3 regions of the Dyella telluris genome follow, and region 3 is predicted to be linked to each of the others. Evidence: predicted binding sites of a transcription regulator. Region 3 holds the regulator's gene; each other region holds the start of a gene.
The links. The regulator sigma-54, encoded in region 3, starts transcription at its own class of promoters, with help from an activator protein. The targets are predictions, from matches to a motif close to TGGCACGNGCNTTGC.

Region 1 (10,672 bases), 2.1 Mb from region 3:
CTGCCGGCCTTCATGCCGAACAGGTTGTTGCTGGTGTTGCCGTTGGAATGCGAGGGCAAGTGCTTGCCCCACTGCGTTTCCAGCGCGGCCTGCGCCAGCACCGCACGCACCGACACACCCAGCTTCTGGGCGGCCTCCTGCGCATACGGAGCCAGCTGCTTGACGAAATCCTCGGCATCCTTGGGCAGCAGCTTGAGCACCTTTTCGCCAGTGTTCTTCATCGCGCTGGCGACCGAGCTCAGGCGCTGCTGCCAGCTGTCGCTGCCGCCAGTGGCGGTTGCTGCGGCGCCGGTGGCGCTGCCGTCCGACGAGCCGCCCAGCGCACCACCCAGCTGCTTCACCAGCATCTGCGCGATGCCGATGCCGTTGCCGCCCTGCGAGAGCTGCACGGAGAGCTGCTGGTCGAACATGTCGCGCCATTGATTGCCGGCGTCGCTGTCCATCAGGCCATCGCCACTGCTGGCGTCGCGCATGGACTTCAGCATCATCTGCGTGAAGATCGACTCGAACTGTTTTGCCACCGCCGGCAACGCTGCCTTGGCGTCGCTCTGCGCGGTCTGGCGCAGGGCCGAAAACCCGGACAGGTCGGTCCAGGTATTCAGGCTCTTGGTGGCATCCGCTATCGCAGCCATCAGATCACCACCAGCTCCGCGTGGAGCGCGCCGGCCTGCTTGAGGGCCTGCAGGATGGAAATGAGATCGGTCGGCGACGCACCCACCTGATTCACCGCTCGCACGATGGTGTCGAGGTTGGTGCCGGGGCCGAACTTGAACATGTGCGCGCCGTCTTCGCTGACCTGCACGTCGCTCTGCGGCACCACCACCGTCTGGCCGCCCTTGGTGAAGGGCGACGGCTGCGATACCTGCGGGTTCTCCGAAATGGTCACCTGGATGGAACCATGCGCCACCGCCGCCGGCGTCACGCGCACGTCCGCGCCGATCACCACGGTGCCGGTACGCGAGTTGACCACCACGCGCGCCGGTGCATCGCCCGGCGTCACATCGATATTCTGGATGGCACCCATCCATGCCACGCGCTGGCTGGGATCCTGCGGCCCACGCACGCTCACCGAGCCGCCGTCCATCGCGCTGGCGGTGCCTGCGCCATAGGTGCGGTTCACTGCTTCGGCGATGCGCGTGGCCGTGGTGAAGTCGGCCGTGTTGAGGTTGAGCACCAGGTCGCCGCCGTTGGAGAACGACGACACTACCGCGCGCTCGACCGAGGCGCCGTTGGGCACGCGACCGCTGGCCGAAATATTCACCTGCACGCTGGAACCGCTCTTGCCCGACGCGGTAATGCCGCCGACCACCACACTGCCCTGCGCCATGGCGTAGACGTTACCGTCTGCACCGCGCAGCGGCGTCATCAGCAGCTCGCCACCGCGGATGCTCTTGGCATTGCCGATGGAGGCCACGGTGACGTCGATGGTCTGGCCCGGCTTGGCGAATGGCGGCAACTGCGCCGTTACCGTCACCGCGGCCGCATTCTTCAGCTGCGGGCGCACGTTGGCGGGCACGGTGATGCCGAACTGCACCAGCATGTTTTCCAGGCTCTGGGTGGTGAAGGGTGCCTGCGTGGTCTGGTCACCGCTACCGTCCAGGCCCACGACCAGTCCATAGCCGATCAGCTGGTTACTTCGCACGCCGCCCACCTGCGCCAGGTCGCGGATCTTGTCCGCGTGCAGCGGCTGGTTCACCGAGAAGCAGGCGCATACCACGATGCCAGTGGCGCGCAGCGCCGCGGCCACGCGCTCGCGCACACGGATCAGGTTTCCATAGGTGAAGAGATGACGGATGTTCATCAGTAGGGCATCCACTTCGAGCTGAAGAAGCGCGACAGCCAGCCCTGCGTGTTCGCATCGGCCAGCGCACCCTTGCCGGTGTAGCCAATCTGCGCATCGGCCACGCGCGTGGACGGCACGCTGTTGTCCTGCAGGATGTCCTGCGGACGCACGATGCCGGCAATGCGGATCTGTTCCTGGCCCTGGTTGATGGTGACCATCTTCTCGCCGCGCACCAGCAGGTTGCCGTTGGACAAACGCTGCGCCACGGTCACGGTGATTGAACCGGTGAGCTGGTTGCTCTGGCTGCTGTCGCCGGCGCCATCGAAGGCGCGATCGGCGTTCAGGCTGCTGTCCGCCGTCTTGCCGCCCACCTTGAGCGCATGGCCAAGAATGGTCGGCGAGGAAATGGTGCTCTGGTCTTTCTTGCTGGTGCTGGTGCTGGCCTTCTTCGAGGCCTGCGTGCTCTCCACCAGCGTGATGGTGAGAATGTCGCCCACGCGATGGGCACGCGCATCGTTGAACAGTTCCATGCCCTGCTCGGCGTGGTAGATCGAACCATCCGTCGGCGGCGCGGCCGTCTGCTCGGCGGGCATGGTGGCCGCCCACTGGTGATCGTCGTGCGTGGGCTGCATGCCGCAGCCAGCCGACGCAGCCAGCGCCAGCACCACACCGATTCGGGAAAGGGAACGGAAGGACGACATGGCGGTTCTCACATCTTGTCGGTCAGGTCTTGCAGCATCTGGTCGGTGCTGCTGATCGCCTTGGAATTCATTTCGTAGGTGCGCTGCGTCTCGATCATGTTGACCATCTCGGCCACCACGTTGACGTTGGACGATTCCACCGAGCCCTGCATCAGCGAACCCATGCCATTCAGTGCGGGCTGGCCGGTCTGCGGCGCGCCGCTGGACACGGTTTCCTGGTAAAGGTTCTGGCCCACCGGCTGCAGGCCGGCGGGGTTGATGAAATCGGCAAGCTGAAGCGTGCCCAGCGTCTGCGGCGTGGCGGACGCATTGGTGGTGGCCGACACCGTGCCATCGGTACCGATGGTCAGGCTCTGCACGTTGGCCGGCACCGTGATGGCCGGTTCCAGCGGATAGCCGTCGGCAGTCACCAGCTGGCCGTTCGGATCGGTATGCAGCGAACCGTCACGCGTGTAGGCCACGGTGCCGTCGGGCATGCTCACCTGCAGGAAGCCGCGGCCCTGGATGGCCACGTCCAGCGAGTTGCCGGTCTGCGTGATGCTGCCTTCGGTGAACAGCTTTTCGTTGGCGACCACGCGCACACCGGTACCCAGCATCAGGCCGGACGGCGACACCGTCTGCTCGGTGGTCTGGCCGCCGGGCTGGCCCTTGTTCTGGTACATCAGGTCCTGGAACGAGGCGCGCGAGCTCTTGAACGCGGTGGTATTCGCGTTGGCCAGGTTGTTGGAGATCACGTCCATGCGCGTCTGTTGCGCGTCAAGGCCGGTCTTGGCGATCCACAGTGAAGAGAACATCGATTACTCCGTAAATATCAGCGAGGCTCAGTTGGCCTGCAGCAGCTTGAGGCTGGAATCGGCGTTGTCCTCGGAGGTCTTGATGGACTTCACCTGCATGTCGTACTGGCGCGAAAGCGAGATCATCTTGACCAGCTCGGCCGACGGGTTGACGTTGCTGCCTTCGAGTTCACCCGAGGCAATGGTCACCGTGTCGTCGATGGCCGCCGTGCTGCCGTCGCTCATGTGCATCAGGCCGTCGGAGCCCTGCGTCATCTGCGCCGTGTCCGGATTGACCAGCTTGATGCGATCGATCTGCGACACCGCGTTGGGCGACTGCCCCTGCGGCACCGTGGAGATGGTGCCGTCGGAGCCCACGCTGATGTCCGTGGCCGGGGGGATGGTGATGGGGCCGGAACCACCCATCACCGGATTGCCCTTCGAATCCGTCAAGCCGCCGTCGGCGGTAAGCCGCAGGTCGCCGGCACGCGTATAGGCTTCCGATCCATCCGGTGCCTGCACGGCGATGAAGCCCTGGCCGCGCACCGAAATATCGAGCGGGTTGCCGGTATTCACCGGCGAACCCTGCCCACTGTTCTGGCCGATGCCCTGCGCCACCGCGTTGATACGCGACGGCGTGCCATCGCCCAGCACCGGCACGCTCTGGAAGGCCGTGAGCTGGCTCTTGAAGCCGACCGTGGACGCGTTGGCCAGGTTGTGGCTCACCGCGTCCTGGGCACGCATGATCTGCGTGGCCCCGGTCATTGCGACGTAGACGGAACGGTCCATGGCGGTCTATCAGCGCGAGACAGCGTTGAACAGCGAGGACGCCAGCGTGTTGTCGGTGGACAGCACCTGCGCGTTGGCCTGGTAGTTGCGCTGCGCCTGGATCATGTTCACCAGCTGCGCCGTGGTGTCGGCCGTGTTGGAGCTTTCCAGCTCACCCGACTGGATGGTGCCGTACTCGCCCGCGTTGGCCGTGCCCCAGGTCGCCGGGCCCGAATCCGTGCTCGACGCCCAGGTGGTGTTGCCCAGCTGGCGCAGGCCCTGCACGTTGGCGAAATTGGCAATCGCCACCTGGCCGATCTGCGTGCTCTGGTTGTTGGAGTAGGTCGCGGTGACCACGCCCTGCTGGTCGATGTCGATGCCCGACAGCGTGCCGGCCTCGAAACCGTTCTGCACGATGGGGCCCGCCGAGTAGTCGGTACCGTACTGCGTGGTGTTGGTCACATTCAGCGACAGTGCCAGCGGTGCGGAACCATTGCCGAGAGTGACCGAATTGAAGGCCAGCGTGCCGTTGGTCGGCGTGGTGAGCTTGCCGGTGCTGTCGAAGGTCATCGACTGCGTGCCGGCGCTCTGGCCGTCCACATACAGGTTGGCGTCCCAGGTGTTGGTGCCGGTCTTCACGTAATAGACCGTCGCCTGATGCGAGCCACCCTGCGAGTCGTACACGGTCACCGGGGCGGCATTGTTGTAGCTGGTGGAGTCGCTGGTGCTGAACGCGGTGGTCGGCGCGGTGGCGCTGGCCGGCAGGTTGGAGGTCAGCGTGATGGACGACGTGGCCGTGGCGTTGCTCTGTGCCGCCTGCCAGCTGAAGTCCTTCAGCGTGCTCATGTCGAAGCCGCCGTTGCCGTTGGGCGGGTAGATCTGCAGCTTCGCGCCATCGGGCGTGGTCACGTAGCCGTTGGAGTTCTTCTCGAAGTCGCCAGCGCGGGTGTACTGCACGCCGCTGCCGTTGTTGACGGCGAAGAAGCCGTTGCCGTTGATGGCAAGGTCAAGGCTGTTGCCGGTGGTCTGCAGGTCACCCTGGTTGAACTGCTGGGCCACCTTCTCAAGCGTAACGCCACTGCCGACGGCGGTGGAATTGAGGTTGAGGCCGGTGACCGCAAAAATGTCCGCAAACTCCGCGCGCGAACCCTTGAAGCCGGTGGTGTTCGCGTTGGCGATGTTGTTGGCGATGACGTTGAGATCGGACTGGGCAGCGTTGATGCCGCTGAGCGCCGTATTGAGTGCCATGTTCGTTTACCTCGTGAGGAAATGACGCGCGACGCGTCAGAGAATCTGTGCGACCTGGCTGAGCGACACACCGCCCACGCCCGCGACCTGCAGGTAGGTGCCCAGCGTGCTGCCGCCGTAACCCACGCCTGTCACTGAACCCGCCACATAGGTGTCCAGCGACGCACTGCCCGTGGCGGCCTTGAGCGTGTACGTGCCCGAGGCCACCGCATTGCCGTTGTCATCCGTGCCATCCCAGCTGAACTGCTGGAGACCCGCGCTCTGCGTGCCCATGTCGATGTTGCGAACCACATTGCCGCTGCTATCGAGCACCTGCACGGTGACGCTGCCGGTGGCGGTGACGTTCACCGCACCCTTCACCGCATCGCTGCCGTCGTACGTCGCGGAGCTGCTGGGCACCATGACCTCGCGACCGACCAGGTTCGAGGAGCTCAGCACCTGCGAGGTCTGCATGGCCGAGCTCACGTTGGAGCTAAGCGTCTGCAGGTCGGTATCCAGCTGCTGCGTCGAAGAAAGCTGGCTGAACTGCGCCATCTGCGAAACGAACTGCGAGTTGTCGACCGGATTGGTCGGGTCCTGCGCCTGCAGCTGGGCCGTCATCAGCTTGAGAAAGTCGGCCTGCGTCATGGTGCTCGACAACGCCGAGTTGACGCTGGTCGAGCTACTCGAGCTGCTGGAGCTTCCGGTATTGGTAGTGTTGGTGCTGGGAATCGTGGTCACGTGGGTTTCCTCCCGGCTTACTTGCCGAGGTCGAGGGTCTTGAGCATCAACTGCTTGGTGGTGTTCATCGCCTCGACGTTGTTCTGGTACGAACGCGATGCGGTGATCATGTTCACCAGCTCGTCGATGGGATTGACGTTGCTGCCGTACACGTAGCCGGTGGCATCGGCCATCGGATTGCCCGGCTCGTAATGCGCCTGCACGTCGGCCTGGCTTTCGGTAACGCCCTTCACCTGCACGCCGACCGCGCTGTCCGCATCGGCGCTCTTGGCGCTGCCGATGGCCTTCTGCACGGCGGCGAACAAGGGTTCCTTCGCGCGATAGGCGCCCTCGGGCGTGCCCGACACGCTGTCGGCATTGGCGAGGTTGCTGGCCACGGTGTTGAGCCGCAGCGACTGCGCTGCCATGCCCGAGCCCGCGACATCGAAAATCTTGAAGAGGGACATCAGCCCTGGCCTCCGGTAATGGCCGTACGCAGCATGTGGATCTGCGCCGTGATGAAGGAGAGGCTGGCCTGGTAATGCACGCCGTTGGCGGCGAAGTTCGCCTGCTCCACCTGCGTATCCACGGTGTTGCCATCCATCGACGGCTGCGTGGGCGTGCGGTACGCCAGCTTCTTGGCGGCTTGCGCCTGCGGATCGATCTGGCCCTGCTGCGTGATCGTCATCGGCAGGTTGCTGCCGGTGCCGCTGGCGCTGGCCAGCGCCTTCTTGAAATCGACGTCGCGCGCCAAGTAACCCGGCGTGTCCGCATTGGCCAGATTGCTCGCCAGCACCTCGCTGCGCTTCTGCCACATGTCGAGTGCCTGCGTGTGCAGACCGAACAGGTTGTCGTTGATCGAACTCATCGCTCACTCCTGCGGCGGGGGCCGCGGGAGGGTTTGAGCAATTTGCGTGCCACTGTCTTCACATGACCCGGGAGGCCGCGTGGCTGTTGGGTTTGCGGGGTTTATGCCGCGGGGGTTCGGGTGGGTATGTCGGAAAGTCGACGCGGGTGGTAGCGGCTTTCTGGCGCGCGGGGGATGGGGCCTGGGCGGCCTGCTTTCTTGGCTCCCTCTCCCCTTCGGGGAGAGGGCTGGGGTGAGGCGTGGGTGCTCGCCTCACCGTTAGACAGGAACCGTGATCCTAGCGAGGCGCTTTGCAACATCCGAAGGGCTGGTCTAGCTGGGATCCAGTGACTTGGCTCTGGCCTTCGGTATGCGGTGATTCGGCCAGGTTGCCGCTTACGCAGCGGGGGCGTTTCGACCTCCTGCCGGAGGCCGAGTCACTTTTCTTTTGCTGGCCCAAAAGAAAAGTAACCCAAAGAAAATGGCCTTAAAGGCTGGCAGCATGCCGATGGGATAAGCCCGAACGGCTGAGGAACGTTGTTGCTTGGCAACCTCCGCCTCTACACAGCGGGTACAACAAAGCGCTTCGCAACGCGCCCAAGCGCAGAGGGCTTAACGCGGAGCGTCGTGCCGCTGCGCGGCACCTCCTTCCATGCCCGTAGGGTGTTCACGTTGAACATCCCCTGTCGCTCGTCCTCTCCCGTTCGGGAGAGGACTGGGGTAAGCACTGAGGTGAGAAAGCACCGGGCTTAGCCGTGCGAGAGACCTGCTGTAGGAGCGAACTTGTGCGCGACCGCAGCGCCATGTCGATACCGCTCCGTCAGGTGGTCGCGCACAAGTGCGCTCCTACAGAAAAGCCCGTGCCGGATACGGCGTCACAGCGAGAGACTCCATGTGCAGTGCAGTGGCACGAGTCGCGAACAGGGTTTGCTCCCACCGACAAGACAAGCCGGGAGGCAATACGCCACCGCGCCTTGCGGCGCGATGTGCAGCGCAGCTGCACGAGCCTTCGGCTCAGGCTCTGGCTCTGGCTTTTGACCTACCCGCCCCCTTGAGCGGCGGTGAGGGGCGGACGACAGGCCCGCAGGGGGATCGGCAAGGATGCCGATCCCTTTTCGACAGGACAGGGACGTCCTGTCGAAAAGCCCGGCCGACCCTCGCGGACTGGCCGGCTTCACCGGCCAGCGCCGCGATGGGGGTGCCTTTCTCTTTGGTTACTTTCTCTTGGGCAAGCAAGAGAAAGTGACCCGGCCTCCGGCAGGAGGTCGGAACGCCCGCTGCGTAAGCGGCCAGGTCGCGGTAGCGCTAAGCCCGAAGGCCAGGAACAAAGTCATTGGACCCCTGCCTACGCAGGGGTGACGGCTAAAGAAGGAGTGAGGCAAGACTTGCCCCTCACCCCAACCCTCTCTCCGGAGGGGAGAGGGAGCAAAGAGCAGCGGGCCAGCGCCCCCTCAAAACCGCTCTAACGTCCCCGGCATCAAATCCAGCACCGCCTGCGCCAACACATCCGGCTGGAACTTCGCCACGAAGCGATCCGCGTTCACCTCGCGCACCATGGCTTCATTGAAGATGCCGCTGATCGAGCTATGCAGCACCACCTTCAGCGAGCGCAGCGCCGGTGTCTCGCGGATGGCGCGCGTCAGCGCGTAGCCGTCCATGCGCGGCATTTCGATATCCGATACCACCAGGGTCACGCTTTCCTCGCCCTGCGCCTGGGCAATCGCCTCCAGACGCTCCAGGGCTTCGCGTCCGTCCTGGGCGACCACGCATTCCACATCCATCTGGCGGAACAGGTTCACCAGCTGGTTGCGGGCCACCAGTGAGTCGTCCACCACCATCACGCGGCGCGGCTGCAGGTCATGCACACGGGCAATGCGCTGCATCGGTTCGGAGAGTTCGGTGCGGGTGGCATTGAACGTGGCCAGTACGTGCTCTACGTCCACCACCGCGATCAGGGCGCCATCCACGCGGGTCACCGCATTGACCCGGCTGCCGAAGCCCAGCGCGGCGGCGGGAGCCGCCAGGGATTCGCCGGCGCAGTGAACCAGGCGCTGCGGCTCAGCCACCAGGAAACCCTGCACGCTGCGGCTGAACTCGGTAACCATCAGGTGGGCCGAGGACACGTCGCGCAACGAGGGGTAACCCAGCGCCACGGCCAGGTCGATCACCGGGATGGTGGTGCCGCGGTAGTCGCAACTGCCGGCAATCAGGGGATTGGCGTCGGGCATGCGCTCCATCGGCGGGCGGCGCATGACCTCCCTCACCTTGAATACGTTGATGCCGAACAGCTGCTCGTCGCCCATCCGGAACAGCAGCATCGCCACCCGGTTGTGGCCTGCCAGCTTGGTCTGCTGCTCTACCTTGTCCATCCACGCAGTCATGCGTTTTCCTCGCCGCGGCCCTGCCGCCTTTACTCCCCGCGTATCGGCCGCGACGGCGCCGGCTTGAGGGGGTGCCAACGGCGGTGGCACGTCGCTTGCTTCTCAAGTTCCGACATTTGCCGCCGATGCCGGGGGCGACCCTTTTAGGAAGGAACGATCCACCCATGAGCCTCATCTGGAGCCAGCATCTCGCCGACCTCGCCCGCGCCGCCGCGGCAGGGGACAAGGCGCAGGTCGCCCAACTGTCCGCCCGCCACCCGCGCGCCGCGCAGGCGTTGGCCCCGTTGCTGGCGGCCGTGTCCACGCAGCGACCGCCGGCGGCCGTCGCCCTGCAGACCATGGAACAGCTGGGCCTGGTGCTCGGCTCGGCCCAGCAGCTGGCGCGCGAGCAGGCCTCCATGCACCAGTCGGCACAGGAAAGCCGCGACGACGTCGGCCGTTTGACGGACGGCAGCGCCGGAATCTCGACGTCACTGCAGCAAATCGCCACCGGCCTGGATTACGCACGTCAGACCGGTGAAAGCAGCGAGCGCAGCGTGAGCGAGCTGGATGGCCAGCTGCGCCTGCTGCGCACCGCGCTGTCGGCCATGAATCGCAACCAGAGCAAGCTGGCCGAACAGGTCGCCCAGATCCGCAAGCTCACCGGCGTGGTGCAGGAGATCGCGCACCAGACCAACCTGGTGGCGCTCAATGCCGCCATCGAAGCCGCCCGTGCCGGTGAAGCCGGGCGCGGCTTTGCCGTGGTGGCGGACGAGGTGAAGCAGCTGGCCGAAAAGACCAGCCAGGCCACCGGCGAAATCGAAGGCGTCACCAGCTCCATCGGTGACTTCTCCCAACAGTTGGATGGCGACGTGCAGCAGGGCCTGCAGCGCCTGGACCGCGCACAGGGCGGCCTTACCCAGACGGAAACCTCGCTGCGCGACAGCGGCGAAGCGCTGCGCCAGATCGGCGAGCGCATCGGCGGCATGCACAAGAACCAGGATGCCCAGCACGCCCGCGCCGTGGCTGCTCAGGCCGCCCTGGGCGCGTGGCACCGCCGTTCGGCCGAAGCCACGCGTCAGTCCGAGGCCCTGAGCCGCGGCGCCCTGCTCGGCCATCGTCTGGCGCTGGACTGGCTGGAATCGGAAAGCGGCGAAGATCCGGCCAGCCTCAGCCTGACCGTGCGCGAAGCCGCGCAGGGGCTGCGCCAGGCCATGGAGCTGGCCCTGCAGGAACCGGCCGCCCTCGACCGCCGCTGGTTCGATACCCAGGCGCTGGCCCGCACGCTTGAACGCCTTACCGCCAGCCGTGCCGGCAGCCCTGCCGCCCACGCGCTGAGCGCCGCCGGCTCCCGCCTGCGCGAACAGGGCAGCAGCTTCGCCACCCTGCTGTGTGACGGCCAGCTCGACCAAGCCGGCCAGGTGATGACGCAGCTGGAAGGCGAACGCGAAACCCTGCTCGCCCAGCTCAACGTGCTGCTGGCCGACCTGTGA
Region 2 (10,672 bases), 980 kb from region 3:
CCGACGATCAGGAGCGGAAGATTAGGTATACCATCGAGTTCAATAAATAGCTTATGATGCAACGCAATAGTGACTGCCAGTCACGAATGGGGTAACTAACAAGCCTATGGAAGACTTTGCCGCAATCTCCGCGTTTGTCCGCGTGGTCGAGGCCAAGAGCTTCGCCGCCGCGGCCGCCCAGCTGGGCATGACCCCGTCCGGCGTCAGCCGCGCCGTGTCGAGACTGGAAGAACAGCTGGGTGCCCGGCTGTTGTTCCGCTCCACGCGTTCGCTGCGTTTGACCGACGATGGGGCCTCATTCCACGCACGTTGCAAGGAAATCCTTGCCGATCTGGCGGAGGCCACCGAGGCCCTGGGCTATGCCAGCCGCAAGCCCACCGGCAAGCTGCGCATCGGCGTGCCCGCTGCTCTGGGGCGCACGGTGATCATTCCCAGACTGGCGGAATTCGAGCAGCGCTATCCGGATATCCGGCTGGAGCTGTCGATGTGCGACTACCCCTACGACCTCAACGAAGAAGGCATCGACGTGGCCGTGCGCGCGGGTCCGCTGGAGGACTCCAGCCTGATCGCCCGCAAGATCGGCTACCTGCGCAACGTCATCATCGCTTCGCCCGAGTACCTAGCGAAGCACGGCGCACCGCAAAGCATCGACGACCTGAAGAACCATCGCTGCATCAACTACGTGCAGCCCAACGGCCGGCCGCGCCAGTGGCAGTTCGATACGCCGAGCGGGCAGGTGGCGGTGGATATCGACGCGCACATCCTAATCAACGACGCCGAGTCGGTGATCCAGGCCGTGGTATCAGGCCTTGGTATCACCCAGGCGCCGAACGTCATTGCGTCCTGCATGCTGGACTTCGGCAAGCTCGAGCTGGTGATGACCGACACCATCTCCACCGGCAAGCCGGTGTGGATCGTCTATCCGCAGAAGAAGCACCTCTCGGCCCGCGTGCAGGCCTTCATCGAGTGGGTGCGCGAGGTGTTCGAGCAGACCAGCGAACCGGTCAAGCACAAGAAGCCGGTGATGGCGGCGGTGCCGGAGCGGTTGAGCGCGTAACCAAAACGGGACGCAGTCTCCGATGGTTCGAAACGCTCGTTATCCCTCACCGTCATCCCCGCTTTCGCGGGGTGACGGTGAGGTAATGGGAAAGCCTGAGGCCAATCCCCTTGTTGTCGATTACATCCCCGCCGGAATCAACAGCAGCAACGCCACGCCCAGCACGATGCGGTAGATCGCAAACGGCGTGAAGCGGTGGCTGCGGATGTAGCCGAGCAGCCACTTCACCGCCACGAAGGCCACGATGGCCGACACCACGAAACCGACGCCGAAGGCGGTCCAGTCTTCGTGGTGCGCGCCGCCTTCCTTCAGCACCTTCAGCAGCTCGTAGCCGCTGGCTGCGTACATGGTGGGAATGCCGACCAGGAAGGCGAATTCCGTGGCCGCGGCGCGGTTGCTGGTGCCGGCGAGCATGGCAGTGAAGATGGTGGCCGCCGATCGCGAGGTGCCGGGGAAGATGCCGGCCACCATCTGGGCAATGCCGACCAGGATGGCCACGCGCCAGGTCACCTGCGTGCGGTCCGGCTGGCGGGCGGCGAGGCGTTCGGCCGCGATCATCCAGATGCCGCCGATCACCAGCGCCCAGGCCACCGGCGTTACCGCCTCGGGCAGCTTGAAGCCGAGCTTCACCGCGATGAAGCCGAGCACGGCGGTGATCAGGAAGGCCACGGTGAGCTTGGCCAGGTAATCGCGGTTGGCCGGGTCGCGCCACTGGGTGAACAGCTGCCAGATGCGGCCCCAGTAGATGAAGGTGACCGCGAGGATCGCGCCCGCCTGGATGCCCACATTGAAGAGGTCCGAACGCTCGCCAAGGCCGAATTTTTCGGCGATCAGCAGGTGGCCCGTGCTGGAGATGGGCAGGAATTCGGTGATGCCTTCGATGATGCCGAGCAGGATGACGTTGATGAGATCGCTCACGGAAACTCCGACAGATGGGGCCTTACCGGTTCCATACCGGCGCAAAGCGGCATAGCTTAAGGGACCGGGATGGCGATTTCGGGGCGGCAAGGGCCGGAAGCATCTTGTCTTTGCCGATCCGTCTTTGCGCTTTCACCCGCGCGGTACCGTTCACATTGATTGCACTTGGATGGTGCATCCTAGTGGTTCAATTTAGTGCAACATGGCTATGTCAGCATGTCCGGCAACACCGTAACCTGTTGAAACATCGAGATCAAACCGCTTGGCACGCGCCTTGCTCAGACGCCTGTCGTTGTCCCACCTTTTCGCCCGTCGAGGTTGTCCATGTCGTCCGCCGTCCAGAAAGTGCTCGATCTGATCCAGGAACATGAAGTCGAATTCGTCGACCTCCGTTTCGCCGACATGCTCGGCAAGCACCATCACGTCACGTTCCCGGCCCACGCCATCGACGAGGGCACGTTCGAGGACGGCAAGATGTTCGACGGTTCGTCGATCGCCGGCTGGAAGGGCATCAACGAATCGGACATGGTGCTGATGCCCGATCCGGATACCGCCTACATCGATCCGTTCAGCGCGCACACGCAGATGGTTCTGCACTGCGACGTGCTGGAGCCGTCGACCATGCAGGCCTACGGCCGTGACCCGCGCTCCATCGCCAAGCGCGGCGAGGCGTTCCTGAAGTCCACCGGCATCGCCGACACGGCCTTCTTTGGTCCGGAGCCGGAATTCTTCATTTTCGACTCGGTCCGCTGGCAGAACGACATGGGCCGCGTGTTCTACGAAATCGGCTCCGAAGAAGCCGCGTGGAGCTCGCGCTACAAGTACGACGACAACAACACCGGCCACCGTCCGGGCGTGAAGGGCGGCTACTTCCCGGTCAGCCCGGTCGACTCGCTGGGCGACCTGCGCGCCGACATGTGCAAGGTGCTGGAATCGCTGGGCCAGGTGGTGGAAGTGCATCACCACGAAGTGGCCAATGCCGGCCAGTGCGAGATCGGCGTGAAGTTCAACACGCTGGTGCAGAAGGCCGACGAACTGATGACCATGAAGTACGTCATCAAGAACGTCGCCCACCAGAACGGCAAGACCGTCACCTTCATGCCCAAGCCCATCGTCGGCGACAACGGCAGCGGCATGCACGTGCACCAGTCGCTCTCGAAGGACGGCAACAACCTGTTCGCCGGTGACCTGTACGGTGGCCTGTCGCAGACTGCGCTGTGGTACATCGGCGGCATCTTCAAGCACGCCCGCGCCATCAACGCGTTCGCCAACTCCACCACCAACAGCTACAAGCGCCTGGTGCCGGGTTTCGAAGCGCCGGTGATGCTGGCCTACTCGGCCCGCAACCGTTCGGCCAGCTGCCGCATTCCGTACGTGTCGAGCCCGAAGGGTCGTCGCATCGAAGTGCGCTTCCCCGATCCGATGAACTCCGGCTACCTGGTGTTCACCGCGCTGATGATGGCCGGCCTGGATGGCATCATCAACAAGATCGACCCGGGTGCACCGGCCGACAAGGACCTGTACGACCTGCCGCCGGAAGAAGAGAAGAACATCCCGCAGGTGTGCGCGAGCCTGGACGAAGCGCTCAATGCGCTCGACAAGGACCGCGACTTCCTCAAGGCCGGCGGCGTGTTCACCGACGACTTCATCGACGCGTACATCGCGCTGAAGATGCAGGAAGTCACCCGCTACCGCGCCAGCACGCATCCGCTGGAGTTCCAGATGTACTACGCGCTCTGATCGCGTCGTCCATCCGGTGAAAAAAGACGGGCGCTTCGGCGCCCGTTTTTTTTGACGCCGTTATGTAGTCCCTTTTCTTGACGTGCTCTTCGCCCACTGTGGACGCCACGGCGACATTCGTCACTCTCGCTGGCGTCTGCTTCGTTGATCTACGCATGGGTCATTAGGTAGTTATGCGGTTGTTGTGATCGAGCCCTGTGTCGATGATGGCGCTTCGTGTCCAAACGACATCCGACCCGCGTTGGCTAGCGCATCGCGGTTCGACACGGGAGCAGGGCTATGGAAGAGCTTCTCGCGAAGGCAGCCGCCACGTCGTCGCCGATCCCGCGAAATACACCGGCGCATCAAAGGCACCCACTGGCGTGCGCGATAGCACGATGCATGAGGGAACGGCAGGCATGGGCGATGGCCGGGGGAGGCCTGGCCGTGGTGGCCATGCTCGTGCCAGGTCTGGGTCAGGCGCAGACGCTCGTGGGTCCTGGAACGCAAACCACCGCGGTGACCGCTGGCGCCGCCAATCCGTCGGTATTGGTGGTGGGCGGCACCACGATCAACACCGGTTCCACCATAGCTGCAAGCGTCAACGCGCAGGCAACATTGGTGTTCGATGCAAGCCAAGGACCGAGTCCGGGACCTATCGTCATCAACAACAGTAACGTGGCGATTCAGGACACGAACGGGAGTGTCTCCGTTCCGACCGCTGGTCTCACGATAAACACCAATCGGGTCGGGTTTCTTTCCTACAGCACCAACCTCAATGCGTTGGCTCCCATCACCATCGATGGTGGGGCCACGGTCAACATGACGGGTGTGGGCGCCGCCCTTGGCGCCTACGGACAGGCCAGCAGCATTTCCGGGACGAACATGGTCCTGGCGATCAGCGGAGGCGGTGCGCGTGGTGCCGTGGCGCAGGCAGGTGGAAAGATCGACCTGTATGGAAGCTCATCGAGCATCACGACGAGCGGCACCACGACGAAGCAGCTGGCTCTGGGCGCGCAGGATGCCGGTACGGTTGTCACGGTGCACGACCCGATGTCGATCACGGTGAACTCGCCAAATTCGATTGGCGTGTACATGTACAACGGCGGCATTGTCTCGCTTCCGGCAAATCAGACCTTGTCCTTCAATGTGGCATCGGGTGGCGGCAGCGAAGGGGTGGTGATCGATAACACCCAAGTGCCGGCCACTGCCATCGGCAGCGGGCTGACCCTGCTTTTCAACTACACCGGACCTCAGCCGGCTTCGCGCAATTCGTCGACGGGCGTGCTGGTGGCCAATGGCGGCAACGTGACATTGAGCAACCTGACCGTGGATGGCAACGACGCCGCCGTGGGTGTGTGGGTCAGGCAAGGCTCCAGTGCGACGCTCAGCGGTGGCACGATCAATATCAACGCCGCGAGCAACGGTAGCCCGGACATGATCAGTGGCGGGCAATTGCTCAATCCCAGCCTCAACTGGCAAGGGCCGAGCTATACGGGCTCGGGCGCGGCGCCAGGATCTGCGCTCAAGTCGGACGGTGGCACCATCACGGCTACGGGCACCCATGTTGCGGTCAACAGCACGGCCTATTCGACCGGTGGATATGCATGGTCGAGCACCAAGGCTGCCGATGGTTCCTATGCCAATGCCGTACTGAACCTCAACCAGGTCACGATCACGTCCACGGGAAAGCAGACCTACGGTTTGCTGGCACAGGACGGTGGACAAATCACCGCGGCGGGATCACAGATCAGCAACGCCGGCGGCATCGCCGCGCTGGCGCTGGCCGATTACGGCACGAGGACGCCGGCATCGCTGACACTCACTGGCAGCACCGTGCAGGCAACCGGCATCAACAGCGCCTATAGCCAACCCTTCGGCACCATCGGCCTGGATGCATCGAACAAGGCCGCGACCGGGACGAACGTGGTGACGCTGACGGGAACCACGTTGTCCAGCGAATCGGGCACGGCCATCGAAGGTACGGGGCCATTGCAGATCACGGTGCAGCAAGGTTCGAGCGTCTCCGGTGGCGATGGGCTGCTTTACGCCTATAAGAACAGTTCGGGGCAGGCGACGCTGGTGCAGCTCGATGCTTCAGGCAACAGCACGTTGGCCGGCCTCGCACAGGCGGACAGCGCCAGCACCGCCAACATCACGTTGTCGGATCATTCGAGCTGGACGGGTGAGTCCTACTACGTCACCAATGTCGACGTCGACGAGACGAGCAGCTGGATCATTCCGGCCGGGTCCGTCGTGTCACAGCAGCTGCTCAACAACGGGCTCGTGCAATTCACGGCGCCGCAGGATGGCGTCTACAAGAGTCTCTATGTGCATGACTATGCCGGTACCGGCACCCTGGGCATCAACACGTATCTTGAGGACGACAGTTCGCCGACTGACCGCCTGCTGATCAACGGTGGTGTCGCCAGCAGCCAGGGCAAGATCGCCGTGACCAACACGGGCGGTCCGGGTGCCTTGACCAGCGGCAATGGCATCCCGGTGGTCGAAGTGCTCAATGGTGGAACGACCCTGGCTTCGGCCTTCGTACTGGCGGCACCGGTGCTGGCGGGTCCGTACGAGTACACGCTGCAACGCGGCGGTGCAGCGGCAGGCACCGAGAATGACTGGTTCCTGCGTTCGACCATCAGCTGCGAAGGCAGCAGCCACCCGGCCTGTCCTTCACCGCCGTCGCCGCCGGCACCACCGGCACCACCGGCACCACCGGCACCACCGGCGCCAGCTCCTCCCTCGCCGCCTGACCCACCGGCGCCGCCGTCGCCGCCTGCACCGTCACCACCTTCGCCTCCGCCGGCACCGGAGCCGGCACCACCTGCACCACCGTCGCCACCGCCGGTGCCGGCGCCGGAAGAATCGGAACAGGGTTCACCGGTGGACGTGGTTCCGAACTATCGCCCGGAAGTGGCCCTCTACACGGCGTTGCCCGGCATGGCCATGCGCTATGGCTGGGCCATGCTGGACAACCTGCATGAGCGCGTCGGCGAAGAGGAACAACTGCGTGGTCGTGGCGACCTGCGCGAAGACAACTACCTCAACGCGCTGTGGGTGCGCGTGATCGGCGAAGATGGCAACGTGCGCGGGGCGTCGCAGAGCATCTACAACGGCAGCCCGCAGTACGACTACAACATTCAGGCCTTCCAGGCCGGCATGGATGTGTTCGCGGAAGAACATGACAACCAGCAGCGTGATCACGCGGGCCTCTACCTTGGCACCGGCCGCATTCGCAGCGACGTCACCAACTACGACGGCACCGATGCCGGCGACGATATCGTGAAGGGACAATCACTGGGCCTGTACTGGACGCATTTCTGGAGTGAAGGCCAGTATCTCGATGCGGTGTGGCAGGGCACCTGGTCCAAGTACAGCGCCAAGTCGGACGAAGGGCTGGCCCTGCGTCACAGTGGCTTTGGCTGGGCCGGCTCGCTGGAAGGCGGCTATCCCTTCCACGATGACTCGCAGGTGTGGGAACCGCAGGCGCAGGTGATCTACCAGCGCGTGAACAACGGCGATGCGAGCGATGCCGCGGCAACGGTGCGCTTCAGCAACATCACCTCGCTGGTGGGGCGCGCTGGCCTGCGCTGGGCCAACACCTGGACACAGGAACCCACGGCCGAAGGCATCCCACGGCTGCTCACTGGTTGGTTGCGCTTCAACGTGTGGAAGGAGTTCAAGGGACAGCCCACCACCTCGTTCTCGTCCGAAGATGGTTTTGTTCCCTTTGATGGCAGCATCAAGGGCTCATGGTGGCAACTCAATGGCGGCATGACCTGGCAGCTGGACAAGAACACCTCGTTCTACGCCAACCTGGGCTACCAGAAGGGATTCAGCAGCCGTGGTTTCCATGCGTGGGATGGCAAGGTGGGCTTCCGCTGGAATTGGTAAGCCGAACGCCAGGCTTCAACGCCGGGACTTTGCGCCCGGCAGGTGGCTAGAATCCCCCGGGGCCAAGGGGAGATGCACCCATGCGTGTGTTCAAGGGATTGCTGTGGGCCACCGGCGCGGTGCTGGTTGCCTTGATGGCGGCGTTCGCCTGGGGAAGGCTGCGCCCGCCCACGCCGGCACAGGAGAGGGCACTGGCCCTGCTGAACCAGGACCTGAAACCCGCCACCGGCCGCAACGCGAATGCGTGGCTGTGGTTCATGGGCTTCGACATACCGGCCGATCAGGTGGATGCCGCCTACGCGAAGCAACGCCAACGCATGGTGGCGTGGGTCCAGAGCTTCAGGCCTGGTGATGCGACGGTGACGCCGCCGGCGACTCAGGCGGATTTCCCGAAGCTGCCGTCGATGTCGTCGGCGGAGCGCCAGGCGTTGTGCAAACCGCGCGACGCGGATTGCCTGGCCAAGGTGCGAACACATCGCGACGAGATCGTTGCGCTGCTCGCCCGCCACGAAAAGCTGCTCGCCCGCGACAAGGCGCTGGGCGGTTTTGATTATCTCTGGAGCGACATGCCGGAAGGGCCGCTCACGCCCATGCCGCCCTTTGCGATCGGCATGGGCTTGTGGCAGACCTCGATCGCAGCGGACTTCGCGGACGGCAGGCAGGCACAGGCGATGGACGCCGCCTGTTTGCAGGTAGCGTCCATGCGTCGGCTGCACGCGCATGCCAACTCGCTCGTAGGCACCATGATCTTTGCCGTCAGGCTGCGTGGTGGCGTTCGCCTGTTCGCGGAGCTGCTCAAGGACTTCCCCGCCAGCCAGTCGCTGCCGTCATCCTGCGCGGAGGCTTTCGCGCCCGTAATGGCGGAAGACGTCGACCTGTGTCCCAGCATGCAAGCCGAGTTCGCCATGGTGGCGTCACCCCAGTTGTTCGGCCGTCCCGAGCATTGGTACGAAAACCTGAGCTGGTCCAGCGTGCACAGCCAGCGCCTGCTGGCGCCGGGCTATAGCGCCATGTGCGAACCGCGGCTTACCCAGCGACTGCTGGCGGACGAGCACGTCGAGCTGGCGAAACAGCCGCCGCGTGTGGATCTGTTCGATTTCGTCTCCAACAGCGCCGGAACCATCCTTTCGCGCATTTCCGGGCCGGCGTTCGACGTCTACCTCGCACGCCAGCAGGACACCGCGGCAAGCCTGCGGATGGGCGCGCTGCTGATCTGGATGCGCGATACGCCTGGTGACGGTACGTCGCCTGCCCAACGCTACGCGCAGCGGCCCGCGTGGATACATTTCGCCGAGAGTCGACGCGTCGGGTTCTCGGCAGATGGCCGCAGCCTGACGATGGACGTGCTGGATGTTGCTGACCAGCGTAATTATCCGTGGCCGACCATGTGGGCCTTGCCACCCGAACATTAAAGCGCAGCGTGAGACGTCATCAGTGGGAGGGTGACGCCGCGCGCCCGTCGCCAAAATCCACTACGGACAGCGGCGCGGGAAATCCTTCACCGGTCATGGGCGTCGCTTGTGGCGTCCACGGCCGGCCGTCGGCGAAATCCTCGATCGTCGCGTAGCTGCCCATCACATGGAGTGATGCCAGCGCATAGGGAAGACCTTCCGCAGCGAGTGGCGCATTCGCGTTGCTCACGTGGAAGTGCAGATGCGGGCCGGTGGATTCACCGGTGAATCCCAGTTGGCCGATCAAGGCACCTTGCTGCACATGCTGGCCCGGCTTCACGCGGATGCTGCCGGGCTTGAGGTGTTCGTAGAACGCGAAGCGTCCATCGCCCAGGTCGAGCGATACATAGTTGCCGGCGGCTTCTTCCAGCGGCACCTTGCGAGCGGCACCTTCCCGGAGCGATGCCGGCTCGGCGATGCCTCCGCCCACGGATGCCACGGTGGCATCAGCCACAGCCAGCACATCGGCGCCGTAGCCGTACCATTGCGACGGGCGTTCGCCCTTGTCGCTGGCAAAGCCACCGTGCGGGCCGACGCGAATCCAGTCGATGGCGAAGCGGCCGGGCACTTTCACCTGTCCATCGGTGGCGTACAGCACGCGACGATGGCCGCGCTCCCAGTGCGCGTCATAGATCGCCGCCCATGGGCCGCCGCGCAGGGGCGGCCCCAGCGTTTTGCCGGAGGTGGGGCGTGCAGTGAAACCATGGTCTTCGACACTGAATTCGTGGGCGGCAGCATCCGCGTAGACGACACGATGCCTGATGTGCGCGCTGCCGTTGCTTGCGAGAGGCACGGAAAGATAGGCCACCGCCGTCATGCCCGGTGCCACATGCACGCGGTCATCGCCCTTGGCGCGGTCAGCGCGACCGATGGCTTCGGTGAGTGCGGGGCCGGAAAGATCGAGCAGCACGTGCTGGTCCTGATCGAGCACGTCGATGCGGCGCAGCGTCAGCGGCTCCTGTGCATAACTGGTGAGATGCAGCTCGTACACCAGCGATGCCTTGCCGGCGACCACCACCGGTTCCGGCGTCCACGGCACGCGCAGGTCAAACGACTGATGCAGGGGCGCGCGTTGCGCGATGGCGGCGTGGGCCATCAGCAGGGTGAGCAACAGCGCAGGCAGTCGGCGCCAGCATCGCATGGGTGACATCCATGGTGGAGTGCGGCGCGAGCTTCGATCCGTGGGCGGCAGCCCGCCAATGCCAGAGGTCATTGCGCGGCGGGAGCCGGGAACAACAGCGTGCGACGTCACCCTGAGGGGAAGGTGACGCCGCACGCTTTGCTGCGCTTAGTGCAGCTCCACCACCACCAGGCCCTGGGCCGGGATATCGATGCTCAGGCGACCGTTCTGCACAGCGACCTGTTCCGGCGCGGATGCCTTGCCCGCGTCACGCAGCTGCTTGATCTGTTCGCGGCTCGGCGTGGCGGGACGACCCATCGTGTCGAACGCGGCCACGGCGTTGCCGTGCTCCTGGTCCAGGCGCCACACGGTGGCCTGCGTGGCGTGGCCCAGGTGCTTCAGATCCACATCGAAGTGCTTGGTCGCACCGGTGGGCACGCCCGGCGTGTACTCGGCCGTGTCACCCAGCGGCTTGGTGTAGTTCCACAGCGCCAGCACCACGGT
Region 3 (10,672 bases):
ATTCACCGCGCATGCCGGAAACCCAGCGCAGCGCCATGCGCTCGTGAACGCTGTCATAGAGTTGTCGGGCGGTCAGCCTGTCCAAGCCATGTCCTTTGCGCCGCGGATTCAGGGCGGCCACATGCGCATTGTGCCAGTTCACACCGGCGGATGCCTTGGACAGGGGGATCGGGAGGGAACGGCCCGCCCGGGAAACGGGCGGGCCGGGGCGGGGGTCAGCCGTACAGGCGCTCGTCGCGCACGGCGCGCTGGTGCTTGTCGCAGACCTTCTCGCGGTGCTTGCGCAGCTGGGTGACCAGCTTGTCGAACAGGACATCGATGGAGACGTACATGTCGTTCTCAAGCGCTTCGGCGTGCAGGGTGCTGCCCGTGACCGATAGTGTTCCTTCGGCGCGCTGCTGCAGTTTGTTCACGGAAAGAACGATGCTCAGACTGAGGAGTCGTTCGTCGAGGCGGGTGAGGCGGTCAAGTCGACTGTTCACGTGATCCCGCAGGGCCGGGGTGACTTCAATCTGTTGACCGCTGAGCTGAACTTGCATGTTGCGCCTCCTCTGGTACTTGCCGCAGACGCGGCTGGGGTCGATGTACCGGTCGCTTATGTCGTGGCCGACACACCTTCAAAAACCCGGGAATGTCTCGATCCTCTGTTCCGGCCTCCTCACCAAGTCGGGATAGTCACTATGCGCTTTCGGTGTTCTCTTCGCGTTATGAAGACCTTCACGCGTCAGACATGACAGCTACCCGTGGGATCGTCTTACCCATGATTATGGGGACGCCTTTTTTGCCGCCAAGTTCCCCGGGGCGCTTTGCCACAGTGGCCGGATGACGTGTTCAGCCGGCGCGCTGACGTTCGCTGGAGCTGGGAATGCGCATGGCCTCGCGGTATTTGGCCACGGTGCGACGGGCAACCTGAATGCCCTTGCGGTGCAGTTCCTCCGCGATGGCCTGGTCGGACAGCGGCTTGCGCGGATCCTCGGCATCGACCAGCTTGCGCAGCATGGCCTGGATGGCGGTGGCCGACGCGCTGCCACCGTCTTCGGTGGATACGCCGCTGGAAAAGAAGTGCTTGAGTTCGAACGTGCCCCGCGGCGTGTGGATGTACTTGCGGGTAGTTACACGTGAAATGGTTGATTCGTGCATGCCCACTTCCTCGGCCACTTCGCGCAGCACCAGCGGGTGCATGGCTTCGGGGCCGTAGTCGAGGAAGGCGCTTTGCCGGCGCACGATGGCCTCGGCCACCTTGAGCAGGGTTTCCGCGCGCGATTCCAGGCTCTTGATGAGCCAGCGCGCTTCCTGCAGCTGACCACGCATCCAGCTGGCATCGGTGCCGCGTGCCTGGGCAATGAGGCCGCAGTAATGCTGGTTGAGTCCGAGCCGTGGCTGGCAGTCCGGGTTCAGGCTGACGCGCCAGCGGCCGAGGTCCTTGCGCGCGTAGACGTCGGGGGCCACGTATTCCACGGGCGTGACGTCCAGCGCGGCGCCGGGGCGCGGATCGAGGCTGCGGATCAGCACGGCGGCCGCGGCGGTGTCGTCTTCGTTCGCGCGCAGCTTGCGGGCCAGGCGCGCGATGTCGTTGCGTGCCAGCAGTTCCAGTTCGGTGTCCACGATGCGCAGGGCGAGATCGCGGTGCGGCGTATCCGGATCGAACTGTTGCAGCTGCACGCTCAGGCAGTCGCGCAGGTCCACGCTGGCCACACCGGTAGGATCGAAACGTTGCAGCGTGTGCCGCACGTATTCCACTTCCGCCGTGGTCGCCTTCAGGTCGGCCGGCAGGGCCGCGATGAGCGACTCCATGCTCTCGGTAAGGTAGCCGTCCGGATTGAGCGCATCGATGAGCACCGCCGCGATGGTGCGGTCGCGTACGCTCATGTGCGTCAGGTTGAGCTGCCAGAGCAGGTGTTCCTGCAGGGTTTCCGCCGCGGCGTTCTGCGGTTCGAAGCCGTCTTCGTCCGGGTTGCTGCTGCGCGAGGCGGCGCCGCTGCCGTTGGAGAAGTCCACCGGGTCGTCGCTGCCGCCGTCGGAGTCGGCCTCGCCCCATTCGGGGGCCTCGGCATCGTCCACGGTGTCGCTGCTGCTGGAGCTGGACGAGCTCGCGGGAATGGATTCCAGCGGTTCGCGCTCGTCACTGTCGAGGTTGTCCGGGTTGTCCTCGGAGAACTCGAGCAAGGGGTTGCTTTCGGCTATCTGGCGAAGTTCCGCCTCCAGCTCAAGCTGTGACAGCTGCAAGAGGCGAATGGCCTGTTGCAGCTGTGGGGTCAGCGTGAGCTGCTGATTGAGGCGAAACTGCAGTCCGGGTTTCATGCCAGGCGGTCGGGATGAACGTGAAGATCATCCTAACTCGTGACCCCGGGGTCGGCCATAGGTCTGAGAGCCAGTGAGCTGGTTCAGCAGCCGAATCGCGTACTACCTCAGGTTTATTCCTGAGGTAAGCCCCCGGGGTGCCAGGGGTTACAGGCGGAATTCGCGGCCAAGGTAAACCTCGCGGACCTTTTCGTCGGCAAGGATGTGTGCCGGCGTGCCGCGTGAGAGCACTTCACCATCGTTGAGGATGTACGCGCGGTCGCAGATGCCCAGCGTTTCGCGCACGTTGTGGTCGGTGATGAGCACGCCGATACCGCGCTCTTTCAGGTGCCGCACGATGCGCTGGATTTCGCCCACCGAAATGGGGTCCACGCCCGCGAACGGCTCGTCCAGCAGCATGTAGCGCGGATGCGCGGCCAGCGCTCGCGCAATCTCCACGCGACGACGCTCGCCGCCGGAAAGGCTGATGCCCTTCTGGTCGGCGATGTGCGCGATCTTCAGCTCGTCCAGCAGGCTTTCCAGCTCGTTGGCACGGCGTTTTTCGTCCCAGCCTTCGCGCAGCTCCAGCACCGCCATGATGTTGTCGGCGACGGTAAGGCGACGGAACACCGAAGCCTCCTGCGGCAGGTAGCCGATGCCGAGCTTGGCGCGCTGGTGCATGGGCAGGCCGGTGATGTCCTGCTTGTCCAGCTTGATCACGCCGGCGTCGGCTTCGATCAGGCCCACCACCATGTAAAAGCAGGTGGTTTTGCCGGCGCCGTTGGGGCCGAGCAGGCCGACCACTTCGCCTTCGCGGATGGAGAAGGCGAAGTCGCGCACGACCTGGCGTGCCTTGAAGCTTTTTTGCAGACCTTCAGCGGAAAGCATCGATCAATGACCCTCGGCCGGCTTGGGCGCAGGTTGCTGCCCGGCGGGTGGCGTGGCGGGCTTGGGCGGCGTGCCAGCGGGGGCCGGAGCGCCGGGCTTCGGCTTGGGCAGGATGATGCCGTGGACCAGCCCGTCGCCACCGGCCTCGCCCGTGATCAGGCTGGTGTTGGTGTCGTAGGTGAGCTTGTCGCCGTGGAATTCGCCACGACCCTGCTGGCGCACCACGGCGTTGGTGGTCAGCACCGCGATGCCGTTGATGTTGTCGTAGTCGAGCGTCTGGGCGTCGCCCTGCATCAGGTTGTTGTTCTCGTCCAACTGCTGGATGTGCGCGGGGTTGCCGGTGACGACAATGCGCGCGAGCTGCTGGTCGCCGTCCATGTAGAGCTTGGCGAGATCGCCCGTGAGCACCATGGTGCCCTGTACCGCCCTCACACTGCCCTTGAGCGTGCTGACGGTGTTGGGGGCATTGAACGCCTCGGTGTACTTGGCGTCATAACTCATGGGCTGGTCGCGATCAGACTTCTTGGCGAGCGCCAGACCCGGCAGCAGCATGAGCAGGCTCAGCGCAAGCAGGCTTGGCGCCAACTTGAGACTTGTTTTTGCGCGGCGGAAACGTGCCGTGGCTTTCATCGAGCAGCTCCAGATGGTTGGTGTTGAGATTGGCACGCATGCCGACCCCGCTAAGTTTACTGTCGCCCTGCACCATCTGTGCGGGGGCGTCCGTCACCATACGGTTTTCCTTGGGCCATGCGGTGACGTCCGAGGTGTGGATTTCCGCGGCGGCGGTCACGCAGTAGGCCGCGCGGTGCATGTACACCGGGCCCTGCAGCTTCAGCAGGGTGCCGCTCTTGTCCACCCAGGCGTACAGGGAATTGCCCAGCCACGGCGGCACCCCGGCCTGGTTGGACGGCAGCGTGAAGTCGGGCGTGTTGATGTACAGGGAATCGTCGTTTTCACGCCGTTCCAGGTGCGGGGCCACCATCTGGAAGCTGGGCAGACCGTCCACGTCATACGACCACAGCTGGAAGTTGGTCAGCGTATAGCCCGAACGCGGCGGCCCCACGAACTCGTTGACCTTCGGCGCCGGGGCCAGCCACCAGTACAGCATCTGGGCCGAGCCCATGGCGATGGCCATCACGACGATCGCCACCGGGAGTCCCCGGTCGCGCAGGTACGATCGCAAACTCACTGCCAGCGCTCCCGTTCTGCGGCCGCCTTGCCCTGGGCCTGCAGGAGCATGTCGCACACCTCGCGGGCGGCGCCGTGGCCGCCGGCCAGGCGCGTCTGCCAGTGGGCCTGCTCGGCGACCCAGGGGTGGGCATTGGCTACCGCCACCGCCAGGCCGGCGATGCGCATGGCTGGCAGGTCAGGCAGGTCGTCGCCCACGAAGGCCACTTCGTCAGGGGCCAGCGTCAGCGCTTCCATCAGCTGCTGGAGGCTGGCGCGCTTGTCGCCCTGGCCCTGGTAGACGTGTGCGATGTCCAGCTCTTCGGCACGCAGGGCAACCGGGTGGCTGATGCGCGCGGACATGATGGCCACCTGCACGCCATTGGCCATCACGCGCTTCAGGCCCAGGCCGTCATGCACGTGGAAGACCTTCGTTTCATGACCGTCTTCGGCGTACCACAGGCGGCCGTCGGTCAGGGTGCCGTCCACGTCGAACACGACGAGGCGGATCTTGGCGGCACGGGCGAGGACGTCTGCGGGGATATCAGCCAGGTACATGGAGGAGGTCGGCCATCAGGCGGGAGGAGGGCGATACGCTCAAACGCCGGAGAGCCCGGACGGTGGACGCAGTGAAGGAGAGCAGCCGAACCTTTCGATCAGACCACACGGGCGCGAAGCAGATCGTGAATGTTAAGGGCACCCACCACCTGCTGCTGGTCGTTGACCACCAGCAGCGCGTGAATCTGGTGCTTTTCCATGAGCTGGGCGGCCTCGATGGCGAGCTTGTCGGCGCCGATGGTCTTGGGCCCGCGCGTCATCAGCTCGGCCACGGTGGCACCGCGCAGGTCGAGGTCGTCGTCGTCCAGGGCGCGGCGAAGGTCACCGTCGGTGAATACGCCGAGCAGGCGTTGATCGGCGTCCACCACGGCGGTCATGCCCAGGTGCTTGCGGGTCATTTCCATCAGCGCCCGGGTGAGCGAGGCATTGGGCGGCACGGCCGGGATGCCTTCGCCGGTGTGCATCACGTCGCTGATGTGCAGCAGCAGGCGACGACCCAGGCTGCCGGCCGGGTGCGAGCGGGCGAAGTCTTCCGAAGTGAAGCCGCGCGCCTCGAGCAGCGCAATGGCGAGCGCATCACCCATCACCAGGGCTGCCGTGGTGCTGGCGGTGGGTGCCAGGCCCAGCGGGCAGGCTTCGGCGGCGATGCTGGCGTCCAGATGCACGTTGGCCTGATCGGCCAGCGAGGAATGGGCATTGCCCGTGATGGCGATCAGGGGAATGCCCTGGCGCTTGATCACCGGCAGGATGAACAGCACTTCGTCCGTTTCGCCCGAGTTGGAAAGGGCCAGCACCACGTCCTGCGGCAGGATCATGCCCAGGTCGCCATGGCTGGCCTCGCCCGGATGGACGAAGAACGCCGGCGTGCCGGTGGAAGCCAGGGTGGCGGCGATCTTGCGGGCGACATGGCCCGACTTGCCCATGCCGGTGACCACGACGCGGCCGGCGCAGCCCATGATCAGGCGGCAGGCTTCGACGAACTCGGGGCCGATGCGCGGCTCCAGGGCGCGGATGGCCGCGGCTTCGGTGGCGATCACGGTGCGTGCGCTCTGCACGATGGCATCGGCGTTGATCGCATGCGGGTTAGCTGGGGCGACGTGGGCGTTCATGCGTCCTCGGGGGTCTGCCGGATTTTCGTCATCACCCTGAACGGGTGTGTGCAGGTCGAAAAGTCCGTTGAATCATTATGTTATGAGAATTTTCGCGCCCGGGATTGGCGGGCCTCGGTAACACGTGTCGTTTCTGCGACAGAGGTTTTCCATTAACATGGCATATTCGCATTTTAACGTCATAGTCGGTGACATTGGGTCCGGTTCCTGTCCGGATCGATGGCACTGACCCAACCTTGCAAGTGGAAAAACCATGGACGCTGCCACCATCCAGGCAATGATCGAACAAGGCCTGCCCGGTGCGCAGGCAAACGTCAGCGGCGACGACGGCGTGCACTTCGAAGCAGAAGTGGTGGCGGAACAGTTCGCTGGCAAGCTGCCGTTGGCACGGCATCGCCTGGTTTACGCCACGTTGGGGGATCTCATGGGTGGTGCGATCCACGCGCTGGCCCTGAAGACGCTGACTCCTGCGGAGGTCGCGGCGCGCCGTTGAGGCAGCGCAGCGCCCCGTGCAATCGATTCCAAGGACTTTCTAGATGGCCAAGATCCTGATCAGTGGCGGCGAGCCGCTCCACGGTGAGGTGGGTATTTCCGGCGCCAAGAACGCCGTGCTGCCGATCCTCGCTTCCTGCCTGCTGGCCGACGAGCCGGTGGCGATCAGCAACGTGCCCCACCTGCACGATGTGACCACCTTCATCGAGCTGCTGGGCCAGATGGGCACGCAGCTGGTGCTGGACGACCGCATGAAGATGCACGTCGACCCGCGCACCACCGACCGTCATTTCGCCCCGTACGACCTGGTGCGCACCATGCGTGCGTCCATCCTCGTGCTCGGCCCGCTGGTGGCCCGCTTCGGTGAGGCGGAAGTGTCGCTGCCGGGCGGTTGCGCCATCGGCTCGCGTCCGGTGGACCAGCACATCCGCGGCCTGCAGGCGCTGGGCGCCGACGTGGTCGTGGAGAACGGCTACATCAAGGCCAAGGCCAAGCGCCTGAAGAGCGCCCGCATCTCCATGGACATGGTCACGGTGACGGGTACCGAGAACATCATGATGGCCGCCGCGCTCGCGCAGGGCACCACCATCATCGAGAACGCCGCGCAGGAACCGGAAGTGGTCGACCTGGCGCATTGCCTGATCGCCATGGGTGCGCAGATCGAAGGCGCCGGCACCTCCACGCTGACCATCCACGGCGTTGAACGCCTGCATGGCGCCGAATACGAAGTGCTGCCGGACCGCATCGAGACCGGCACCTTCCTGGTCGGCGCCGCGATGACCGGCGGCAAGGTGCGCGCGCGCAACGCGCGTGCCGATACGCTGGATGCCGTGCTCGCCAAGCTGGAAGAAGCCGGTGCGCACATCTCCACCGGCGCCGACTGGATCGAGCTGGACATGCGCGGCCGCCGCCCCAAGGCAGTGAACATCACCACGGCGCCGTACCCGGCGTTCCCGACCGACATGCAGGCGCAGTTCACCGCGCTCAACTGCGTGGCCGAAGGCGTGGGCGTGATCACCGAGACGGTGTTCGAGAACCGCTTCATGCACGCACTGGAACTGCAGCGCCTGGGCGCCGACATCCGCCTGGAAGGCAACACCGCCATCATCAAGGGCGTGGAAAAGATGAGCGGCGCACCGATCATGGCGACCGACCTGCGTGCTTCCGCGTGCCTCGTGCTCGCCGGCCTGGTGGCCGAAGGCGACACCACGGTGGACCGCGTGTATCACATCGATCGCGGCTACGAGAACATCGAAGAAAAGCTGGGCGTGCTCGGCGCGAAGATCCGCCGTTTGCCGTCCTGATCTCAGGCGAAACCAGGGAGGGGTGAATGGCTTACTGGCGCATAGCGGATATCCCCGAACTGCGTGGACTGGATCCGCGCAGTCGCCGGGTTCGTTGGTCCGAAGCGGTCTCGCGCAGCCACACAGTCAGGACCAGCTTCTTGCTGCTTGGGGTGATCGTTGCGGCTGCCGTGGTGGTGGCCGCCGTCGTCAATTTCCTGCCCGGCTTCGGAGCTGGCTGGAAGCACTATCTGATGTTGGTCGTAACGTGGGCGCTGGTCTTCGGCGGCAACGACCTGCTGTTGACGCAGCCGCGCGCACGTCGCTGGCTGCGTGAGCATCCGACGGTGATGCCGACCTGATCCCGCGCTCCCATAGCTCATGAAAAAGGCCGCGCAAGCGGCCTTTTTCTTTGAAGCTCGAAGCGCCTCATTTCCCTGACCGTCATCCCCGCGAAAGCGGGGATCCAGTGCCTTCCGGTCTGGCGGCACGTTTGAAAGTCACGGGATTCCCACGTTCGCGGGAATGACAGTCAGGTTTGACTGGGGCGTCAGTGCCCAACCAGGCGCCTGCGCTCAGTTACCGGCCTTGAAACTCACCAGCTGCAATTCCAGGTTGCCGCCATCGCTCTGCGTCAGCTTCACCGGCACCGGATACTTCTGCGGGGCGTACCACGCGCTGAAAGCATTCTCGTCGCCGCCGCGAACCACGCGTTCCGTCGGGAAGCTGCCGGCCGGAACCTTCACGGTGTCCTTGCCCGTGACCTTGAATTCCTGCGTTTCCACGTTGCGTTTCACAGCCACGGGCAGCGACACGGACTGCTTGCCCTCGCGCAGCGCCAGGCCGACCGCGAATGCCGTCGTATTGCGATCGACCAGGCCGGGTGCGCCCGGATAGGAAGCCGGGCCCTTGCCCTCGTCCACCGTCACCTGGGCGCTGGTCCAGTTGACCTCGGTATGGCGCTGCTTCTTCTTGAAGCCGGCGTCCATGTTGTAGTCGTAGCTGATGGTTTCCGGCGCGTTGTTGTTCCAGCGGAACGTGGTGGTTTCCGAGGAATTGGCGCCCAGCGCGGCGGCGATGCCTGCGGTGCCCTTGGTCTGGTTGCTGTAGACCCACTGACCGTTGCCGGCGGATTTGAGCGTGATCACCGCTTCGCCGATCACCTGTCCGCCCTGCGACACCTGGTAGGTCGCGGTGAATGGCGTCGGTGCAGGTGTGGCGGCGAAGGCTGCCGTGGTGGAGACGGCCAGCACAAGGCCGGCGGCGAACGTGCGAAGGGAGTTGGGAGCGGTCATGGGGACCGCAGTCTACGCGTTCATCCTGAACGGGTTGTAGAGACGCGTCAGGCGCTCAGTCAACCAGTTGGCCGTTGCGCAGTTGCAGCGGCGCGTCGATCGCTTTTCCGTTGAAGGCCACGCGGTCGGGGGCGATCAGGGTCAGGCGCTGTTCGGCCATCAGGGTCAGCACGGCGGGTAGCAGCTGGTGCTCGAAGCCGAGCAGGCGCTGGGCAAGCTGCGCCTCGTCGTCGCCCGGTTGGATCACGATGCGCGCCTGCGCAATCACCGGGCCACCATCGAGTTCGGCGGTGACGTAGTGGACGCTGGCGCCATGTTCGGCGTCGCCGGCTTCGAGTGCGCGACGATGCGTATGCAGGCCGCGGTACTTGGGCAGCAGGGACGGGTGAATGTTGATCATCCGGCCCACCCAGGGCGCCAGCGCCTCGCCATCGATGATGCGCATGAAGCCGGCCAGCACCAGCATCTGCGCGCCGGTGGCATCGAGCTGGCGGAACAGCTCGACGTCGAAGTCGCGACGCGTGGCGAAGTCTTTCGGGTTCAGCGTGAACGTCGGGATGCCCGCGTCTTTCGCCAGTTGCAGGGCGCCCGCATCTTTCTTGTCGCTGCCGACGGCCACGAAGTCCACGGGCAATCCGCCCGCGTCACGGGCGGCGATCAGGGCTTGCAGGTTGCTGCCGCGCCCGGAGGCGAGCACGGCGACGCGAAGACGCTGGGTTGTCACGGAGAGCAGGCTCTTAGCCGATGTGGACGCGCTCGTCGCCCTGGGCGGGCACGATTTCGCCGATCACCGAGCTCTTCAGGCCATGGCTGGCCAGCAGCTCGCTGGCGGCGCCGACCGCGTCACGCGGCAGGATCACGGTGAAGCCCACGCCGCAGTTGAAGGTGCGCCACATTTCCTCGCGCGCCACGTTGCCTTCGCGCATCAGCCACTCGAACACCGGCGGCAGCACGATGGCGGCGGCGTCAATGTGGATGCCGAGGTTCTCGGGCACCACGCGGATGATGTTTTCCTTCAGGCCGCCACCGGTGATGTGCGCCATGCCGTGCACCGGCTGGCTCTTCATCAGCGCCAGCATCGGCTTGACGTAGATGGTGGTGGGGGCCATCAGGGCGTCGGCCAGCGTCACGCCGCCGAGGTCCAGGTCCAGCGGGTTGCCGGCGCGCTCGAGGATCTTGCGGATCAGCGAGTAGCCGTTGGAGTGCGGGCCGGAAGAGGCCACGCCCAGGATCACGTCGCCGGCCACGATCTTCTCGCCGCTGAGCAGCTGCGATTTTTCGACCGCGCCGACGGTGAAGCCGCCCAGGTCGTATTCACCCGGCGGGTACATGTCCGGCATTTCGGCCGTCTCGCCGCCGATCAGCGCGCAACCGGCCAGCTCGCAGCCCTTGGCGATGCCGCCGACCACGGCCACGGTGGTATCCACGTCCAGCTTGCCGGTGGCGAAGTAGTCCAGGAAAAACAGCGGCTCGGCGCCCTGCACCAGCACGTCGTTGACGCACATGCCCACCAGATCGATGCCGATGGTGTCGTGGCGACCCAGCTGCTGGGCGAGCTTGAGCTTGGTGCCCACGCCGTCGGTACCCGAGACCAGCACCG

Region 1: the regulator sigma-54 is predicted to act here: its motif matches at 6,878-6,892, upstream of flgB (flagellar basal body rod protein FlgB).
Region 2: the regulator sigma-54 is predicted to act here: its motif matches at 2,239-2,253, upstream of glnA (type I glutamate--ammonia ligase).

Annotation. Positions count from the first base shown of each region.
Region 1 covers NZ_CP060412.1:1,173,569-1,184,240, forward strand. The annotation lists gene flgJ (flagellar assembly peptidoglycan hydrolase FlgJ) at 1-632, opposite strand, end outside; gene H8F01_RS05490 (flagellar basal body P-ring protein FlgI) at 632-1,801, opposite strand; gene flgH (flagellar basal body L-ring protein FlgH) at 1,801-2,484, opposite strand; gene flgG (flagellar basal-body rod protein FlgG) at 2,493-3,278, opposite strand; gene flgF (flagellar basal-body rod protein FlgF) at 3,306-4,046, opposite strand; gene flgE (flagellar hook protein FlgE) at 4,056-5,273, opposite strand; gene H8F01_RS05515 (flagellar hook assembly protein FlgD) at 5,310-5,993, opposite strand; gene flgC (flagellar basal body rod protein FlgC) at 6,011-6,439, opposite strand; gene flgB (flagellar basal body rod protein FlgB) at 6,439-6,840, opposite strand; gene H8F01_RS05530 (chemotaxis protein) at 8,271-9,200, opposite strand; gene H8F01_RS05535 (methyl-accepting chemotaxis protein) at 9,365-10,672, shown strand; gene flgA (flagellar basal body P-ring formation chaperone FlgA) at 10,669-10,672, shown strand, end outside.
Region 2 covers NZ_CP060412.1:2,276,764-2,287,435, forward strand. The annotation lists gene H8F01_RS10275 (LysR family transcriptional regulator) at 107-1,057, shown strand; gene H8F01_RS10280 (undecaprenyl-diphosphate phosphatase) at 1,178-1,975, opposite strand; gene glnA (type I glutamate--ammonia ligase) at 2,300-3,715, shown strand; gene H8F01_RS10290 (autotransporter outer membrane beta-barrel domain-containing protein) at 4,097-7,597, shown strand; gene H8F01_RS10295 (hypothetical protein) at 7,678-9,009, shown strand; gene H8F01_RS10300 (M23 family metallopeptidase) at 9,029-10,189, opposite strand; gene H8F01_RS10305 (GH39 family glycosyl hydrolase) at 10,337-10,672, opposite strand, start outside.
Region 3 covers NZ_CP060412.1:3,253,608-3,264,279, forward strand. The annotation lists gene hprK (HPr(Ser) kinase/phosphatase) at 1-85, opposite strand, end outside; gene hpf (ribosome hibernation-promoting factor, HPF/YfiA family) at 216-539, opposite strand; gene H8F01_RS14240 (RNA polymerase factor sigma-54) at 832-2,301, opposite strand; gene lptB (LPS export ABC transporter ATP-binding protein) at 2,449-3,168, opposite strand; gene lptA (lipopolysaccharide transport periplasmic protein LptA) at 3,172-3,720, opposite strand; gene lptC (LPS export ABC transporter periplasmic protein LptC) at 3,683-4,357, opposite strand; gene H8F01_RS14260 (KdsC family phosphatase) at 4,354-4,893, opposite strand; gene H8F01_RS14265 (KpsF/GutQ family sugar-phosphate isomerase) at 4,992-6,002, opposite strand; gene H8F01_RS14270 (BolA family protein) at 6,256-6,495, shown strand; gene murA (UDP-N-acetylglucosamine 1-carboxyvinyltransferase) at 6,539-7,798, shown strand; gene H8F01_RS14280 (hypothetical protein) at 7,825-8,139, shown strand; gene H8F01_RS14285 (DUF3108 domain-containing protein) at 8,353-9,072, opposite strand; gene purN (phosphoribosylglycinamide formyltransferase) at 9,128-9,796, opposite strand; gene purM (phosphoribosylformylglycinamidine cyclo-ligase) at 9,810-10,672, opposite strand, start outside.